DNA from 2 places in the Nonomuraea mangrovi genome. Region 1 is predicted to be linked to the other one. Evidence: riboswitches for the same ligand, from Rfam matches in the RefSeq annotation. Region 1 holds a riboswitch; the other holds the start of a gene.
The links. Region 1 has a riboswitch for glycine ahead of gcvP (aminomethyl-transferring glycine dehydrogenase). Riboswitches for the same ligand answer to the same signal wherever they lie in the genome.
Positions count from the first base shown of each region.

Region 2: linked by a shared signal. The riboswitch ahead of gcvT (glycine cleavage system aminomethyltransferase GcvT) and the one ahead of gcvP (aminomethyl-transferring glycine dehydrogenase) in region 1 are both predicted to bind glycine.

Region 1 is NZ_JBHUFV010000003.1:377,216-386,302, forward strand. Features, by position in the region: gene ACFSKW_RS01960 (hypothetical protein) at 1-246, shown strand, start outside; gene ACFSKW_RS01965 (hypothetical protein) at 230-1,057, opposite strand; gene gcvP (aminomethyl-transferring glycine dehydrogenase) at 1,230-4,070, opposite strand; glycine riboswitch at 4,219-4,310, opposite strand; gene ACFSKW_RS01975 (MerR family transcriptional regulator) at 4,345-4,965, opposite strand; gene ACFSKW_RS01980 (bifunctional nuclease family protein) at 5,159-5,629, opposite strand; gene ftsR (transcriptional regulator FtsR) at 5,864-6,490, opposite strand; gene ACFSKW_RS01990 (FHA domain-containing protein) at 6,514-7,017, opposite strand; gene ACFSKW_RS01995 (sugar phosphate nucleotidyltransferase) at 7,222-9,087, opposite strand, start outside.
Region 2 is NZ_JBHUFV010000050.1:329,759-338,845, reverse strand. Features, by position in the region: partial or broken gene ACFSKW_RS34245 (serine dehydratase beta chain) at 1-55, opposite strand, end outside; gene gcvH (glycine cleavage system protein GcvH) at 113-502, opposite strand; gene gcvT (glycine cleavage system aminomethyltransferase GcvT) at 499-1,584, opposite strand; glycine riboswitch at 1,618-1,713, opposite strand; glycine riboswitch at 1,714-1,811, opposite strand; tRNA gene ACFSKW_RS34230 (tRNA-Leu) at 1,861-1,944, opposite strand; gene bcp (thioredoxin-dependent thiol peroxidase) at 2,024-2,497, opposite strand; gene ACFSKW_RS34220 (DUF3618 domain-containing protein) at 2,605-2,934, shown strand; gene ACFSKW_RS34215 (amino acid deaminase/aldolase) at 2,936-4,123, opposite strand; gene ACFSKW_RS34210 (DUF6286 domain-containing protein) at 4,224-4,832, shown strand; gene ACFSKW_RS34205 (hypothetical protein) at 4,832-5,326, shown strand; gene ACFSKW_RS34200 (LysR family transcriptional regulator) at 5,393-6,343, shown strand; gene ACFSKW_RS34195 (M28 family peptidase) at 6,439-9,087, shown strand, end outside.

The DNA of each region.
Region 1 (9,087 bases):
AAGCTCGACGCCACCATCGCCGAGCGGGTCAGGGCGGAGGTGAGCGCCCAGCGCCCGTCCAAGAAGAAGAAGGGCGACAAGGGCGCCGCCCCGATCGCGCCCATCGCGCTCGGCTCCATGGGCATGGCCATCCCCCTGTCGGCCATCGCCGGGGGTCAGGCGGGCTTCGCCGGCCTGGCCCTGGTGTGGATCTGCATCGTCATCATCAACGTGGCCGCCGCCGGCGCCCTCATGCGCCGGGACTGAGGGACTCCCCGTCGAGGTCGCGGTGGAGTCGCAGGCGCACCTGCGCGGCCAGTTCCTCGTCGGGGTGGGTGAGGCCGTAGTCCCAGACGCGCTCGGCGTCGTCGGCGCGCCCCCGTAGCGGCAGCGTGCGAGCGAGCAGCTCGATGGCCAACGCGCTGGTCTCCGCCTCCTGGCTGAACTCCACCGCGCCGGCGAACTCGGCGCACGCCAGTTCGAGGTGGGCGATGCCGAGCAGGACCCGCAGCCGCCCCTCGTGCGCGCCTTCAGCCAGTGGCAGCGCCTCGACGAGCACCGCGGCCGCCTCTCCAGGCTCGCCGCCGTCCAGCAGCAGCTCGGCCAGCTCCTGGGCGGCGCGGGAGCTCAGGTCGGGGTCGCCGACCGCGATCGCCGCCCGCAGCTCGCGCTCGGCCTCCTCCTCTCCGGTGGCCAGGTGAGCCAGCGCGAGATGCGCCAGGGGAAGATAGGCGGCCGTCCCGACGCCGATGACGGCCTGCCACGCGCCCCTGGCCTGCTCGGCGTTGCCCTCCCGCTCGAAGCCGCGCGCGAGGTGGCAGGCGGCCTGCGCGGCGTACTCGGGGTGTCCCGTGGCCAGCGCGGCCCGGGCGGCGGTCCTGGCGCCCGCCAGGTCGCCCCGCTCCTCCAGCACCACGGCGAGCCCGACGGCGGCCTGCGCCCTGTCGTGACCCTCGGGGTCGGCGGACAGCTCCGCGAAGATCGCGGCCGCGCCTTCCAGATCGCCGCTCTCTGCGAGACGGCGGGCCCGCTCGAGCGGGCCGGTGGTCAGCGGGGTGTCGAGCTCGGGGGACGTCAACAAGGCTCCTTCGACGGCGACCAACCGATGGCGATCAACGTCGAGCCTAACGATTTCGGGCCGCCGCGTCGCCCGACATGACCATCCTGTGCACCGGTGTTGGCTCCGGCCCGACGAAGCCGGACGGGCGGCCTTCCGTGGGAAGGCCGCCCGTCCTCGGTCGCTCGATCGGTCAGTCCTCGTACGCCGACAGGGGCGGGCAGGCGCAGACCAGGTTGCGGTCGCCGTAGGCCTGGTCGATCCTGCGCACGGGCGAGAAGTACTTCCCGTCGCGCAACCCCTGGACGGGGTAGGCGGCCTCGGTCCGCGTGTACGGGTGCGTCCACTCGTCGGCCACCAGCGACTCCGCGGTGTGCGGGGCGTTGCGCAGCGGGTTGTCGGTCTTGTCGTAGGAGCCGTCGGCCACCTTGGCGATCTCGCCGCGGATGGCGACCATCGCCTCGACGAACCTGTCGATCTCGGCCAGGTCCTCGCTCTCGGTCGGCTCGATCATGAGCGTGCCCGCGACGGGGAAGGACATGGTCGGCGCGTGGAAGCCGTAGTCGATCAGGCGCTTGGCCACGTCGTCGACCGTGACGCCGGTCTCCTTGGTGATCTGGCGCAGGTCGATGATGCACTCGTGGGCGACCAGGCCGCCACGCCCGGTGTAGAGCACGGGGTAGTGCGGGGCCAGGCGCCTGGCGAGGTAGTTGGCCGACAGGATGGCCTGCTCGGTGGCGGCCTTGAGGCCCTCACCGCCCATCATCCTGACGTAGGCCCACGAGATCGGCAGGATCCCGGCCGAGCCGTACGGCGCGGCCGAGACGGGGCCGACGGGCGAGCCGTTGTGCAGCGGGTGTCCCGGCAGGTAGGCGGCCAGGTGACCGCGGACGGCCACGGGACCCACGCCGGGCCCGCCACCGCCGTGCGGGATGCAGAAGGTCTTGTGCAGGTTGAGGTGGGAGACGTCGGCGCCGAACTCGCCCGGCTTGGCGAGACCGACCAGGGCGTTGAGGTTGGCCCCGTCGACGTAGACCTGGCCGCCCGCCTCGTGGACCTTGGCGCAGACCTCGGTGATCGTCTCCTCGTAGACGCCGTGCGTGGACGGGTACGTCACCATGATCGCGGCCAGCGTGTCCGCGTGCTTGGCGATCTTGGCGTCGAGGTCGGCCAGGTCGACGTTGCCGTCGTCGTCGCAGGCCACGACCACGACGCGCATGCCCGCCATGACGGCGCTGGCGGCGTTGGTGCCGTGCGCGGAGGAGGGGATGAGGCAGACGTCGCGGTGGGTGTCGCCGTTGGCGCGGTGGTAGGCGCGGATGGCCAGCAGCCCGGCGAACTCGCCCTGCGAGCCCGCGTTCGGCTGGATGGAGACGGCGTCGTAGCCGGTCACCTCGGCCAGCCAGCCCTCCAGCGTCTCGACCAGCTCGACGTAGCCGCCGGCCTGCTCGACGGGCGCGTAGGGGTGGATGCCCGCGAACTCGGGCCAGGTGATGGGCTCCATCTCGGTGGTGGCGTTGAGCTTCATCGTGCAGGAGCCGAGCGGGATCATCGACCTGTCGAGCGCGATGTCCTTGTCCTGGAGCCTGCGCAGGTAGCGCAGCATCGAGGTCTCGGAGTGGTGGCTGTGGAAGACCGGGTGGGTGAGGTAGTCGCCTTCCCTGACCAGTTCCCCGGGCAGCGCGTCCTCACCGGCCAGGTCGGTCAGCGAGACGCTCACGCCGAACGCGGCGGCGACCTGCTCCAGGTGGGCCAGGGTCGTCTTCTCGTCGCAGGCGATCGAGACGTGGTCGGCGTCGGCCGCCCACACGTTGATCCCGCGCTCGGCGGCGGAGGCGACGACCTGGGGGGCCCTGCCGGGCACGCGGGCCAGCACGGTGTCGAAGAAGACGTCGTGGACGACCTCGACCCGTCCCCCGCGCAGGGCGGCGGCGAGCGTGACGGCCATGCGGTGGGTGCGCTGGGCGATGCGGCGCAGCCCCTCGGGGCCGTGGTAGACGGCGTACATGCCGGCGATGACGGCCAGCAGCACCTGGGCGGTGCAGATGTTGCTGGTGGCCTTCTCCCTGCGGATGTGCTGCTCGCGGGTCTGCAGGGCCAGGCGGTAGGCGGGGTCGCCGTCGACGTCCACCGACACGCCGACGAGCCGTCCCGGCATCTGCCGCTGCAGGCCCTCGCGGACCGACATGTAGGCGGCGTGCGGCCCGCCGAAGCCGAACGGCACGCCGAAGCGCTGCGAGGAGCCGATCGCGATGTCGGCGCCCAGGTCGCCGGGGGCGGCGACCAGCGTCAGCGACAGCAGGTCGGCGGCGGCCACCACCAGCGCGTTGTGCGCGTGGGCCGCCTCGGCCAGGGCGCGGAAGTCACGCAGGCGGCCGGAGGCGCCCGGGTACTGCACGAGCACGCCGAAACACTCGGGCAGCTCGCCGTCGAGGGAGTCGACGACCAGCTCGATGCCCAGCGGCTCGGCCCTGGTGGCCAGGACGGCCTTGGTCTGGGGCAGCGCGTCCGCGTCAACGACGAAGACGTTGCTCTTGGACTTGCCGGCCCTGCGCGCCAGCGTCATCGCCTCGGCGGCGGCCGTGGCCTCGTCCAGCAGGGAGGCGCCCGCCACGTCGAGGCCGGTCAGGTCGGAGACGACGGTCTGGAAGTTGAGCAGCGCCTCGAGCCTGCCCTGGGAGATCTCGGGCTGGTAGGGCGTGTAGGCGGTGTACCAGCCGGGGTTCTCCAGCAGGTTACGCCTGATCACGGCCGGGGTGATCGTGTCGTAGTAACCCAGGCCGATCATCGAGGTGAGCACCTTGTTGCGGTCGGCCAGCGCCCGCAGCTCGGCGATCACTTCGGTCTCGCCGGCCGCGGCGGGCAGCCTCAACTGGTCCTTGGCCCTGATGGCCTCGGGCACGGCGACAGCCACGAGGTCGGCGACCGACTCGAAACCGACCGCCTCCAGCATCTTGGCCTGCTCGGCGTCCGAGGGACCGATATGACGGGTCGCGAAAGGCGGGGCAGCGAGGTCGCTGAGGGGCTCGGTCATGGATCTGCCTCCCAAGGCTGATGGAGAGCGCACGGGCTTATGCCGGGTCTCCCCCTCTGTCATCAACCTGAGAGGTTCGCCCGCGATTCCGCGGGCTTGCACCGTCGGTGAGACGCGCCTGGCTGGCGTGCCTGCTTTCCAGAGTTGCCTCACCCGAGCGGTACTGGATGCCTGAGAGATTCCGGGGAGGGTTGCTCCTTCGGCGCCCCGGATGCCCGGGGACTCTCCCGCACGGGGTCGTCAGCTACAGGCCTAGGCTACCAGCGTTCGGGGATCAGCCCAGTCGGCGAGCCTTGCGGCGCTGGGCCAGTTCGTCAGCGGGATGGTCGGCCGGGACGGTGTCCTCGACCGCCGCCCGTTCCCCCGGCAGCTCCGCGAGCGATCCCTCAACTTCGCGCCAGACCCTGCCCAGCGCGATACCGAACACTCCCTGACCGCCTTGCAGCAGGTCGATGACCTCGTCGGCCGAGGTGCACTCGTAGACGCTCACTCCGTCGCTCATGAGCGTGATCCTGCTGAGGTCGCCGACGCCCCTGTCTCTCAGGTGCTGGACGGCGGTGCGGATCTGCTGGAGCGACACGCCGGTGTCGAGCAGCCGCTTGACGACCTTGAGCACCAGGATGTCGCGGAAGCTGTAGAGGCGCTGGGAACCCGAGCCCTGAGCGGCTCTTATCGTGGGTTCGACCAGGCCCGTGCGCGCCCAGTAGTCCAGTTGCCTGTAGGTGATGCCGGCCGCCGCGCAGGCCGTGGGGCCGCGATAGCCGATGTCGCCAGGCAGAGTCGTAGGCTGCTCGTCGAAGAGCAGGCCCTGCTCACCCGCACGCTGGCGCGCACTCTCGCGCCGCACCGGGTCTTCCTGGCCGGCCGTCTTTCCCTCGCCGCTGCTGACCGCCACGCGGACCTCCGGCTTTCTCTCATCCCGTGGTCTGATCTGGGGGTTCGCAAAGGACAACCACAGGTTTCACTTGCACCGTAGGACCGTGACCATCCGCAGTCAACGATCCGGCTCGGCGCGTCGTGAAGCGTAAATGCAGTGAAATGCGTACCCCAGGTGTCGGCCAAGGGTACGAGCCTTCACGAAGGGAGTCCTACCCAGCGCGTCCGAAGTCCTCGGGCGTGATGGTGTCAAGGAACTCCCTGAACTTCTCCACCTCATCCTCCTGGTCATCAGGGATGATCACCCCGGCCTCCTGCACGACCTCCTCGCTGGCGAAGATCCGCGCACCGGTGCGCAGTGCCAGGGCGATGGAGTCGGACGGGCGCGCGCTGACCTCGACGCCGTTGGAGAACACCAGATCGGCGAAGAAGATCCCGTCACGCAGAGCGACGATGTTGACCGCGCGCAGGCCGACGCCCAGCGCGCTCAGCACATCCCTGAACAGGTCGTGGGTCAATGGCCTGGGCGGCGGCTCCTCCGCTTGGGCAAGGGCGATGGCCGTGGCTTCGGTCATTCCTATCCAGATCGGGAGAAACCTCTCACCCTGCGCCTCCTTGAGCAGAACGATCGGCTGATTTGTGGGCATTTCAACGCGAACGCCCACTACCTCCATCTGCAACACGGGCTGCTCCGAATTCACGATCCATGGGCCGCAATCTTCCGCACTTCAACGTAACACCCACTGGGTAAGTAATATCCCTGCCCCTGAGGCTCCCAGCCAACCTACCCGCCTCCGTGATCCCTTCGCTCACCGCCTCCACCCCCTACGGCGTCGGCGGAGCGGGCGTTCGAAACTCTCGCAGCGGCCGCGCGGGAGCGCGCCGGACGTGTCCCGAACGGGTATGGCGGCCGGGACTCAGCCGCCGAGAACAGAGCGGACGGCGGCCCGCAGAAGGGCGGCGTGCAGGTCGAGGAGCTGCCCCGACAGCTGTCTGGCCGTCTCGCCGGCCTCGCCGATGGCGCCGGGGGCGCGCCGTTTGAGAATGGGGGCGACGGTCTGCTCGACCAGACCGGCCTCGCGCTCGGCCGCGGCCTTGACCGCGCGCAGGTGCCTGGCGTGCAGGCCGTACTTGGCCAGGGAGCCGACGCTGCGGGCCACGTTCAGCGCGTCCTCGTCATAGCGCCTGGCGACCGGCGCGAGCAGGCCGTAGTCCTCGAGCTCGGTGAGCGTCTCGTCGTCGAGCCCGCTGGCCTCCAGCAGCTCGGCGCGGCTGAACCTGACCTCCTTGGCCTCGGGCAGGGCGCGCGGGCGGCCGAGCTCCTCGGCCATCTTGTCCTTGATGACGCGCAGCGGCAGGTAGTGGTCGCGCTGCTCGGTGAGGATGAAGCGCAGCTGCTCCACGTGCATGTAGGTGAACTTGCGAAACCCGGAGGGGCTGCGCTCTGGCTCGATCAGCCCCTCGCTCTCGAGGAAACGGATCTTGGAGATGGTGACATCGGGGAAGTCGCCCTGCAGCAGGGCGAGCACCTCCCCGATGCTCATGTGCGACCGCGCCGCCTGGGAGCTCATGCGCCCCGCGTGAGGAAGACGAGGCGGAACTTGCCGATCTGCACCTCGTCGCCGCTGTGGAGGGGAACCTCCTCGATGCGCTCCCTGTTGACGTAGGTGCCGTTGAGGCTGCCGACGTCGCGGACGGTGAAGGCGCCACCGGGATGCCGGTAGAACTCCACGTGCCGCCGCGAGACCGTGATGTCGTCGAGGAAGATGTCGCTCTCGGGGTGCCTGCCCGTCGTCGTCAGGTCACGGTCGAGGCGGAAGCGGCTGCCCGCGTTGGGGCCGCGTGTCACGACGAGCAGCGCCGCGCCGGGCGGGAGTTGCTCGACGGCGGCCCGCTCGGCAAGGAGGGCGTCGGCCGTCTCCGCCTCATACGCCTCGATTCCCGCGACGGAGATCGTCGAGGTGGTGTCTCCCGAGACCTCATGTCTGGTCAGCGGCGACCCACACCGGGAGCAGAAACGGGCATCCTCGGGGTTGGCATGACCGCACTGCGTACAGTAGACGTACGGCATCTATCGGCTCGGCCTCCTACCGCGAGAACGCGGCGACGGTTGATCAGGACGCCCCACGCCTCTCGCTCGTTCACGATTGCGAATGCCGCAACTTACGCTGATCACTGGCAAAGGTCAAGGCGGGACGCCGCACGGCGGTTCGGACGGTGACAAAGTTACCGCCGAGCCGCCCCCAAGGTCCATGCCGCCGCGCCACTTGTGTTGTCACGTTCCTGCGGCCTGCTCCACGACGCGCGCCCATCTGTCAAGGAATGCCTCTGCTGTGTCGAAATCGTGCGCTTCGGCCCACAGGTCGGTGGCGGGTTCTGAGGCGGCGGGCAGGATGAGAGCCCAGCGCCCGTCGTCCCCGACGACCCGCACGCCGTCGGTGGTGTCGACGCGGAAGCCCTCGGCGGCCTCGATCACCGAGCGCATCACCGCCCCCTTGGTGGCCCACGGCGTCGGGACCGTCCGCTTGAGCAGCTTGGCCTCCGGGATCCGCGCGTCGATCTGGCTGAGCGTCAGACGGGTGCGGGCCACGAGGCCGAGCAGGCGCAGGAAGGCGGCCAGGCCGTCCACCGTGGGCCCGAACTCCGGCACGATGAAGCCGCCCCTGCCGTCACCCGCGAAGATCATGTACGGCTTGGCGGCCGCGGAGGTGAGCGCGTCGAGCGAGGTGGAGGTCCACTCGACCTGGACGCCGTGGAAGCGGCACACCTGCTCGGCCACCCTGGTCGTGGTCACCGGTAGCGCCACCCTGCCGCGGCGGCGTTCGGCGGCGACCAGGTCGAGCACCACCAGCAGCGCCCGCTCCTCGCTGATGAGCTGGCCCATCTCGTCGACCAGGGCGATGCGCTCGCCGACGGGGTCGAAGCGGACGCCGAAGGAGGCGCGTGAGGAGCCGACGAGTTCGGAAAGGCGCTGCAGGTCGCGGCGGCGCTCGGCGAGCGTCTCGGTGGGCGAGGCGGAGTCGAGTCTGGCGTTGACGGTCAGCACCTCGACGCCGAGACGGCCGAGCAGGGTGGGCAGCACCACCGAGGCGGTGCCGCCCGCGCAGTCCACGACGACCTTCATGTCGTTGACGCCCGTCATGTCGACGCAGCGCAGCAGCTCCTGCGCGTAGTCCTCGACCGCTCTGGCGGGGAAGCTCAGCTCGGCGATCTCGCCGGGGAAGGCTCTGCGGAACTCCTGGCGGGAGAAGACGCGTTCCAGCTTGCGCTGTGCGGTGGGGCTGAGATCGGCGCCGTGGGAGTCCATGAAGACGATGTCGACGCTCTGCGGGTCGCCGGAGGTGGTGCGCAGCGCGATGCCGCCGCTGGCGGGCCTGCGGGAGGTGTGGAAGCGGGCCACGGGCAGCGGCATGGCCTCCAGGTCGAGCACGTCGATGGCGCCCGCGGTCAGCGCGCTGATCACGGCGCGTTTGAGCGCCCTCGCCGCGCGGGAGGAGTCGCGCGAGGTGATGACCTGGTCGCCCTTCTTCAGGGTGGTGGCGTAGGCGCTGGCCAGCCGTACGCAGAGCTCGGGGGTGATCTCGACGTTGACCAGGCCGCTGACGCCGCGGGGGCCGAACAGGCTGCGCTGGCCGCGCGACTCCCAGATGACGCTGGTGTTGACGACCGCGCCCGCCTCGACGGTCTTGAAGGGGTAGACCTTGACGCCGCTGGAGACGTACGCCTCGGCCTCGATGACGCACTCGTCACCGACGACGGCGTTCTCCTCGATACGGGCGCCGGTCATCAGGTCGGTGTTCTTGCCGATGACGCAGCCGCGCAGGTGGGCGCCCGGACCGATGTAGACGTTGTCGTGGACCACGGCGCGGTGCAGGAAGGCGCCCTCGCGCACGACGGCGTTGCTGCCGAGCACGGTGTACTCGCGCAGCTCGGCGCCCGCCTCGATCTTGACGTAGTCGCCGATGAGCAGCGGGCCCTTGAGCACGGCCTCGGGGTCCACCTCGGCGCCCTCGCCCACCCAGACGCCCGGCGACATCTCGAAGCCGCCGACGTCGAGCTTGACCCGCCCTGACAGCGCGTCCGCCTGGGCCTTCAGGTAGCTCTCGTGGGTGCCGACGTCCTCCCAGTAGCAGTCGGAGAC
Region 2 (9,087 bases), on a different contig from region 1:
GCGAACTCGACGGACCGATACCGATCTTGAAGAGATCGAAGACGCTGATCGCCATTGATGCAGCCCAACTCTCGCGAATGCCGGGGTCCTGGCAGGACCCCGGCGGGGTGTGTCAGTTGTCGCCTGACGTGAGCGCGGTGTACTCCTCCGCGCTCAGCAGGTCCTCGGGGTCGCCGGACATGCGGACCCTGAACATCCAGCCCTCGCCGTACGGCTCGCTGTTGACCAGGTCGGGCTTGTCCACCACGGCCTGGTTGACCTCGACGACCTCACCGGCCACCGGGGCGTAGATCTCGCTCACGGACTTGGTCGACTCGACCTCACCGACGGAGTCACCGGCCTCGAACGTCGCCCCGACCTCGGGGAGCTGCACGTAGACCACGTCGCCCAGCGCCTCGGCCGCGTAGGCGGTGATGCCCACCGTCACGGTCAGGCCGTCGTCGAGGCCGCCGACCCACTCGTGCTCCTTGGTGTAGCTCAGGTCGTCAGGGATGGTGCTCACTTGTTCCTCCTGTAGAAAGGCAGCTCAACCAGGTCCACAGCCTCGTGACTGCCCCGGATGTCAACGGTCAGACCTTCTTCTATCCCAGTGTCCACGTACGCCATCGCGATGGGCCTGCCGAGGGACTGCGACGGGGCGCCGCTGGTCACCTCTCCCACGACGGCACCGTCCTTGGTGACAGGGAATCCGTGGCGCGGGACCCTGCGGCCCGTCGCGACCAGGCCGACGAGGCGGCGGCGCGGCGGAACGTCCTTGGCGGGCTCGAGCGCGGCCCTGCCGACGAAGTCGCCGGGCTTGTCGAACTTCACCACGCGGCCGAGCCCCGCGTCGAACGGCGTGAGCGAGACGTCGAGCTCGTTGCCGTACAGCGGCATGCCGGCTTCGAGGCGGAGCGTGTCGCGGCTGGACAGACCCGCGGGCATGATCCCGTACGGCTCGCCCGCCTTGGTCAGCGCGTGCCACAGGGCGACGGCGTCGGCGTTGCGGACGAACAGCTCGAAGCCGTCCTCGCCGGTGTAGCCGGTGCGGGCGATGAGCGCCTCGGCGCCGGCGACGGTGCCGGGCAGGCCCGCGTAGTACTTCAGGCCTTCGAGGTCGGCGTCGGTGAGGGCGGAGAGGATCTCCTGGGCGCGCGGGCCCTGGACGGCGATGAGCGCGTACTGGTCGGAGCGGTCGTCGACGACGGCGTCGAACCGCTCGGCGCGCTCGGTGAGCCGGTCGGCGACCATGAGGTAGTTGGAGGCGTTGGCGACGACCATGAACTCCTGGTCGGCCAGCCGGTAGACGATGAGGTCGTCGAGCACGCCGCCGCTCTCGTTGACGATCATCGTGTAGCGGGCGCGGCCGGGCACGAGCGCGGACAGGTGTCCGACGAGGGCGTAGTCGAGCGCCTCGGCCGCCTGCGACCCGGTAACGAAGATCTCCCCCATGTGGGACAGGTCGAACAGCCCGGCCCGCTCGCGGACGGCGTTGTGCTCGGCTGACTCGCTTCCGTAGCGCAGCGGCATGAGCCAGCCGGCGAAGTCGGTCAGCGTCGCACCGAGACTCTCGTGTACGTCGCGCAGCGGTGTCGGTCGGGACATTGTTCGCACCTCAGAATGGGTCGGATGCCAGGATCCTCCCCCTCTGTCATCGGTGCCTGAGAGCTTCGCCCGGGTTTGCCGGACTTTCACCTTCGGCGAGGCCCCGCAGGCCTGCTTTCCAGAGGTCACCTGGCCCGCGCGGTCCTTTGCCTTGAGAGGTTCGCGGGGAGGGCTTGCTCCTTCAGGGTTCCTGGCCGGATGCCAGGACGCTCTCCCGCGTGGGTTCATCGGTGTCTGTAGGCAAGAGTAGTACGGATTGGCCCGCCAAGGGAAAGGTGCGGGCGGGGGGACTCGAACCCCCACAGTGTCTCCACCAACAGGACCTAAACCTGCCGCGTATGCCTATTTCGCCACGCCCGCGCATCCGCCATCAGCTTAGCGCCCGGGCAGGGGCGGAGACACTCGTTTGCGATCAAGCCCGCGAGCTTGATCGAAGACGTCAGGCCAGCCCCAGCTTCTTCTTCAGGCCCGCCACGTGCCCCGTGGCCTTCACGTTGTAGAGGGCCTGCTCGATCTTCCCGTCGGCGTCGATGACGAACGTCGAGCGGATCACGCCGACGACCTCCTTGCCGTACAGCTTCTTGGCGCCGTACGCGCCGTAGGCCTTGTGGACCTCCAGGTCGACATCCGACAGCAGCGGGAAGGTCAGCACGTCACGCTCGGCGAACTTCACCAGCTTGTCCGTCTTGTCCTTCGACACGCCGAGCACGACGAAGCCCTCGTCGGTCAACTGGCCGAGGTTGTCGCGGAAGTCGCACGCCTGCTTGGTGCATCCGGGCGTCATCGCGGCGGGGTAGAAGTACAGGATGACGCGCTTGCCGCGGTAGGCGTCGAGGGAGACGGCGTCGCCGCCGGCCACGGGTAGCGTGAAGTCCGGAGCGGCGTCTCCCGGCTGGAGCTTGGTTTCGGTCACGGGCTCAACCTAACCAATCGGCGGGACACATTTCGCCCTCGGCCTTCGCCCGCTGTGCCGTACGGCGACGCGACCTGACAGACTGATCACCCTGAGAGAGGAGAGCCATGGCCGACACCGACCCTGATGAGCTGGAGCGCAAGATCGCCCAGACGCGCGCCGAGCTCGCGCAGACCGTCGACGCCATCGCCGACAGGGTCAGCCCCAAGCGGGTGGCCCAGCGGGGCGTGGAGGAGGTCAAGTCAAGGGCCGAGCATTTCGTGGCGTCGGTCGGCGACCTCGTGGGGGTCACACCCAAGCCGGTGCGTTTCGGCGACGAGCCCGAGGACGTGTGGGAGGACGAGCGGCCGATCGGCACCGCGCTGATCGCCGTGGGCGCGGTGCTGGTGGTGGGCGCGGCGATCATCCTGTGGCGCGGCAGGCGCCGCAGGAGGTGAGTCAGAGGAAGGTCTTGCCCTCGCCCCTGTAGGTCGGGACCTCCTCGACGACCTTGTCGCCCTCGATCAGCAGCAGCGTGGCGAAGCGCTCGCACAGCTCACCCGCCTTGGCGTGGCGGAACCACACCCTGTCGCCGACCCGCAGGTCCTCGGCGGGCTGGCCGAGCAGCGGGGTCTGCACCTCGCCCGCGCCCTCGTCGCTGGAGTAGCGCAACCCGGCCGGCAGGTACGGCTGGGGCAGCCGCGAGGGGCCGGGCGCCCCCGAGGCGAGGTAACCGCCGCCGAGCACCGTCACCACACCGAGCGCCGGACGCCGGACGACGGGCAGCGCGAACAGCGCCGCGGGGCGACCGCTGAAGCCGCGGTAGAAGTCGAAGAGCCGGGGGTGGAAGAAGCCCGAGCCTGCCGCGCACTCGGTGACGGCCTTCTCCCTGACCGTGCGATCGACGCTGCCGGTGCCGCCGCCGTTGACGAACTCCAGCTCGGCCAGCTGCCTGACGGCGTTGACGACGCGGCCGCGCCGTACGATCAGCTCGCGGGCCGAGCGGGCCTGCATCAGCCTGATGACGCGGGCGAAGGCCGCGTTGCCCGGCGGGTCGTCGCCCACGCCCGCGATCTGCGCCTCGTAGGCCATGAGGCCGACCAGGCGGAAGGCGGGCCGCTTGGCGATCTCGGCGGCCAGGTCGGCGGCGTGGACGGGCTCACGGACCGGCGAGCGCAGCGCGCCGGCGCGGAACCGCCCGCCGAAGGCGACGTACCCGGCGTCGAGGTCGAGGCAGAGCCGCAGGACGGAACCGGCGTCATGGATCGCCGACTCGATGAAGTCGAGGTGCTCGACGGAGTCGACCATGAGAGTGATCTCCCGCGCCGCCTCCTCGGAGGCCGCCAGCGCGGCCAGCGCCGCCCTGTCGGCGGTGGGGTAGGCGACCAGCACGTCGGTGAAGCCGTGCGAGACCAGCCACAAGGCCTCGGGCAGGGTGAAGGCCATGACGCCGCGGAAGCCGTCCATGGCGAGGATGCGCTCCAGGATCGGGCGCGAGCGGACGGACTTGCTCGCCACCCTGATCGGCTTGCCGCCGGCCCGGCGGACGAGGCTCTCCGCATTGGCGCGCAACGCCTCCAGATCGAGGATCGCGAAGGGCGGCTCGAACTCGGCGGTGGCCCTGTCGTAGCGCTGGCGGTCGTCCATAGAAGCAGGGTAATACCGATTTTCGTCGGCAAAGATCCCGTAAACCGGCGGCGGGGAAGGCTTTATGGCCTGGCGGGTCCCTGTACCTCTGGTCGGTGTGATGACAACACTCCAGGAGCGCCTGCCTGGCGGAGCCGCTCTGGGCGAGCGTGAGACGCCCCGCCGCAGGGCGGCCAGAGTGCTCAGACCTGCGCGTACCCCCGCGGGCGTGGCGGTGGCCTTCACGCTGTCGGCCGGGCTGGCGCTGGTGTCGGCCGAGATCCTGGCCACGCTGATGGGCGGCAGGCTCGGACTCGTGCCGGTCGACGAGGTGGTCGCCATGGCGGCCGCGACCCCATGGTCCGACCCCGCTCTGATGCTGGGAGCGCTGGGGGTGGCCGCCACGGGCCTGGCCCTGCTGGGGCTCGCCCTGGTGCCGGGCAGGTGCAGGCTGGTGGCGCTGGAGACCGCCGACCCGAAGATCGTCATGGCCATCACCAGGACGGGGTTGCGCAGGACGCTCAAGTCCGTGGCCGAGGACGTCGACGGGGTGCGCAGCGTGCGCGTGCGGCTGCGCCGCCGCCTGATCGAGGTCGCCGTCGTCTCCGACGCCGAGCGGTCAGGCGAGATGCTGCGCAGGACCGGCGCCGCCGTCGGCGAGCGGCTGAACGGGCTCGGCGCGATGTGCGCGGGCGAGGTCGTGGTGCGGCTGCGCAGGAGGGGGCTCTGATGCGGCAGTACTCCGGCAACAGGATCGGTCTCGGCGTGGTCGGCGCGGTGCTGCTGGGCGCGGGCGTCTACGCCTACCTGCGCGGCGGCGGCGAGCTCGGCAAGGGCAGGAACACCAAGGTCATGGAGGCCGACCTCGACGGCTTCGTCGCCGCGCACCCCTTGATCTCGTGGGGGCTGGCGCTCGCGCTGGTGCTGGCCGCCATGCTGGCCACCCGGTGGCTGTTCATGGCGCTCGGCTGGGGCAGGCTCGGCAACCGGTCGGGCACGGGTACGGCCCTGCTCTGCGTGGGGTTGAAGGACGTGGACGGGATCAGCCGTACCAGCGTGCGGGTGGTGGGTGAGGACCGGCTGCGGCTGGCGGTGACCTGCCCCATCACCGCCGACGTGGGCGCGGTGGTGACCAAGCTCGACCGCGAGATCGTCGGCAGGGTCCGCCGCGACATCGGCGAGGACGACATGGGCGCGATCGTCCGCGTGCACGTCCGTCGCTGACGTGCCCCCGTGGCCGCCACCTGATTGGGCCTTACTGGAAAGCTTCTTTACTTTTAAGCTCGCGGTGTGGACCTTGAGGTTCGTCACCTGCGGGTGCTGTGCGCCATAGCGGACACGGGAAGCATCTCCAAGGCGGCCGCGACCCTGGGCATGTCGCAACCCGGCATCGCCGCGCAGCTGCGCAGGATCGAGCGGATGGTGGGCGGCCCGCTGTTCGACCGCTCGCACGACGGTGTGAGCCCCACCCCGCGAGGCGAGTGGCTGCTGACGCGCTCGCGCTCGCTGCTGCCCGCCTTCGACGAGCTGCGGCGCGACGCCGCCCGCTACGCCACGCCGCCCGGCGGGCCGCTGCGGATCAGGGTCGGGTGCGCGCCGACCCGGCTGGCCATCTACCTGGCCCGCAGCCTGGATCGGCTGCTTCCAGGCGCGGAGGTCAGCCTGCGCACCGAGGCGACGTTGGACCCGCTGCCCGGGCTGCTGGAGAGCGAGCGGATCGAGTTGGCCACCCTCGACGACTATCCGGGGCACGAACTGGTCGCTCCGCGGGGCACGCGGTACGCGGTGATCGCCACCGAACCGCTGTTCGTCGGGCTCTCCTCCCGCCACCGCCTGGCGGGGGCCGAGGAGGTCGAGCTGCGCGACCTGGCGGGAGAGGACTGGGCGCAGCCCGCGCTGCTGGAGTCGGGGCCGCGCGAGCACATGCTGACGACCTGCGCCGAGCACGGCTTCACGCAGCGGGTCGCCTACGGGGTGAACCTGGAGGTGGCGCTCGACCTGATCGGCGAGGGCAGGTGCGTCGGGCTGTTCCAGGCGACCGCGCCCGCGAGGGACGGCATCACGATCAGGCCGCTGCGCGGCGCCCCGCTGCGCTTCCGGCACCTGCTGGGATGGCACGAGAAGGGTCCGCTGGCGCCGCTGGCCGACGACCTGGTGCAGACGGTGACCAAGACCTACTGGAGCGAGGCGCGGCGCGCGCCGGCGTATCAGGCCTGGCTGAAGCGACACGGGCGGATATAACGCAAAATTATAGGAAAATGTTGGGTTACTAAGGCTTTTACTCTCGCGGTCAACTTGGGGCAACTCCCGCCCTAGACCCCCCGAGGAGCACGAGAGTGAAACCCACCCTCCGGCTGGGTGCCGCCGCCACGCTCGCGTTGGCACTGGTCATGACCACGACCGCGGCGGCGGATCCGCCCACCCCCGCGGAACGCCGCAACGCCGTCTCCGCCGCCCAGAGCGCCCTCCTGGCCAACAGCGAGGCCCTCTTCGCGACCCCCGACGACGACTTCACGCTCGTCTCCTCGGTCGGCGGCGTGCGCGGCCTGCAGTACCTCACCTACGCCCGCACTCACGCGGGCCTGCCCGTCTACGGCGGCGACGTCGTCGTCGCCACCGACGAGTCCGGCCAGGTCGTCCAGCAGGTCACCACCGGCCAGCGGGCCAGGCTCGCCGTCCCCGACGCCGCCACCGTCAGCGCGGGGCAGGCCGCGCTGACCGCCCGCAAGCGCGTGCCCACGGTGTCCGCCGTCGGCACGCCGACCCTGTCGATCCACGCGGCGGGCGAGCGCCCCCGCCTCGCATGGGAGGTGGTCGTCGAAGGGCTGACCGCCAAGGCGCCGAGCAAGCTGCACGTCTACGTCGACGCCGTCACCGGAACGATCGTCGACGAGTGGGACGAGGTGCGCGCGGGCACCGGTAACAGCTACTACAACGGCAACCCCGTGCAGATCGCCACCTCGCCCTCGTACTCCATGGTCGACCCCGGCAGGCGCGGCATCCAGTGCGGGGGGCAGAACGGCCAGGCCTACACCGGCACCGACGACAGCTGGGGCAACGGCACAGGGACCAACCTGGAGACCGCCTGCGTCGACGCGCTGTTCGCGGTCCAGAAGGAATGGGACATGCTGCGCGACTGGCTGGGCCGCCAGGGGATCGACGGCCGCGGCGGCGGCTTCCCCGCGCGTGTCGGGCTGGCCGAGGTGAACGCCTACTGGACGGGCTCCTACACCACCTTCGGCCGCAACTCCGCGGGCACCCAGCAGCTCACCGCGATGGACGTGGTCGGCCACGAGTTCGGCCACGGCATCTTCCACACCACGCCGGGCGGCCCGGGCAGCGGCAACGAGACCGGCGGGCTCAACGAGTCGACCGGCGACATCTTCGGCGCGCTGACCGAGCACTACGTCAACGAGCCCGCCAACCTCGACCCGCCGGACTACCTGGTGGGCGAGGAGGTCAACCTGAGCGGCTCGGGCCCGATCCGCAACATGTACAATCCTTCGGCGCTCGGTCACCCCAACTGCTTCCGCCTGCCCGCCCCCGAGGTGCACGCGGGCGCAGGACCGCAGAACCACTGGTTCTACCTGGTGGCGGACGGCACCAACCCGCAGGGCAAGCCGGCCAGCTCCAGATGCGACAACGGCCAGGCGATCACCGGCATCGGCATCCGCAAGGCCGGCGAGATCTTCATGAGCGCCCTGAACACCAAGACCCAGCCGTGGACCCACGCCAAGGCGCGCGTCGCCACGCTCAACGCGGCCAAGACCCTCTACCCGGGCAGCTGCGTCGAGTTCAACGTCGTCAAGGAGGCCTGGTCAGGCGTCAGCGTGCCGCAGCAGACCGGGGAGCCGACCTGCCAGCAGGGCAGCGACTTCACGGTGGCGCTCGATCCGGCCTCGCGCACGGTCCAGCCAGGCCGGCAGGCGTCCACGACCGTGCGGACGACCGCGATCGGAACCGCACAGTCGATCACCCTCGGCACCGGCACCCTGCCGTCGGGCGTGACGGCGAGCTTCTCCCCCGCCACCATCACCGCAGGCCAGAGCGCCACGCTGACCCTGTCCACCTCCTCGGGCACCCCGGTCGGCACCCACTCCGTCAGCGTCCTGGCCGACGGCACGGAGGTCGACAGGCAGGCGGCGTTCTCGCTGACCGTCGGCACGCCGCCCGACCCCGGCACGCCCGACATCCCGGTCGCCAACATCACCGCGCACCTGAGCCAGCTGCAGAGCATCGGCCCGCGCCCCTCGCCGAGCACGGGATACATCTCCGCGCTCACCTACATCAAGGGCAAGCTCGACGCCGCCGGCTACACCACCCAGGTCCAGAACTTCACCTACGGCGGCGCCACCCACCAGAACCTGATCGCCGACTGGCCCGGCGGCCCCGGCAACCAGGTCGTCATGCTGGGCAGCCACCTCGACAGCGTCAGCGCGGGACCCGGACTCAACGACAACGGCTCGGGTTCCTCCTCGATGCTCGAGCTCGCGCTCACGCTCGCGGGCCGCAACCCCACCCTGACCAAGCACGTGCGCTTCGCCTGGTGGGGCGCCGAGGAGCTGGGCCTGCGCGGCTCGCAGCACTACGTGCAGACCAGCGGCGTGTCCGGGATCGAGGCCTACCTGAACTTCGACATGACCGGCTCGCCCAACCCTGGCTACTTCGTCTACGACGACGACCCGCAGTTGCAGCGGCTGTTCAACGACTACTACGCCTCCATCAACGTGCAGACCGAGATCGAGACGGCGGGCGACGGCCGCAGTGACCACGCCCCGTTCAAGAACGCGGGCGTCAGGGTCGGGGGCGTCTTCACCGGCGCCGAGGCGATCAAGTCGGCCGCCCAGGCGGCCAAGTGGGGCGGCACCTCAGGCCAGGCGTTCGACCGCTGCTACCACTCCGCGTGCGACACCTACCCGGCGAACGTCAACACCACGGCGCTCGACCGCAACGCGGACGCCGCGGCGTACGTGTTGTGGAAGCTC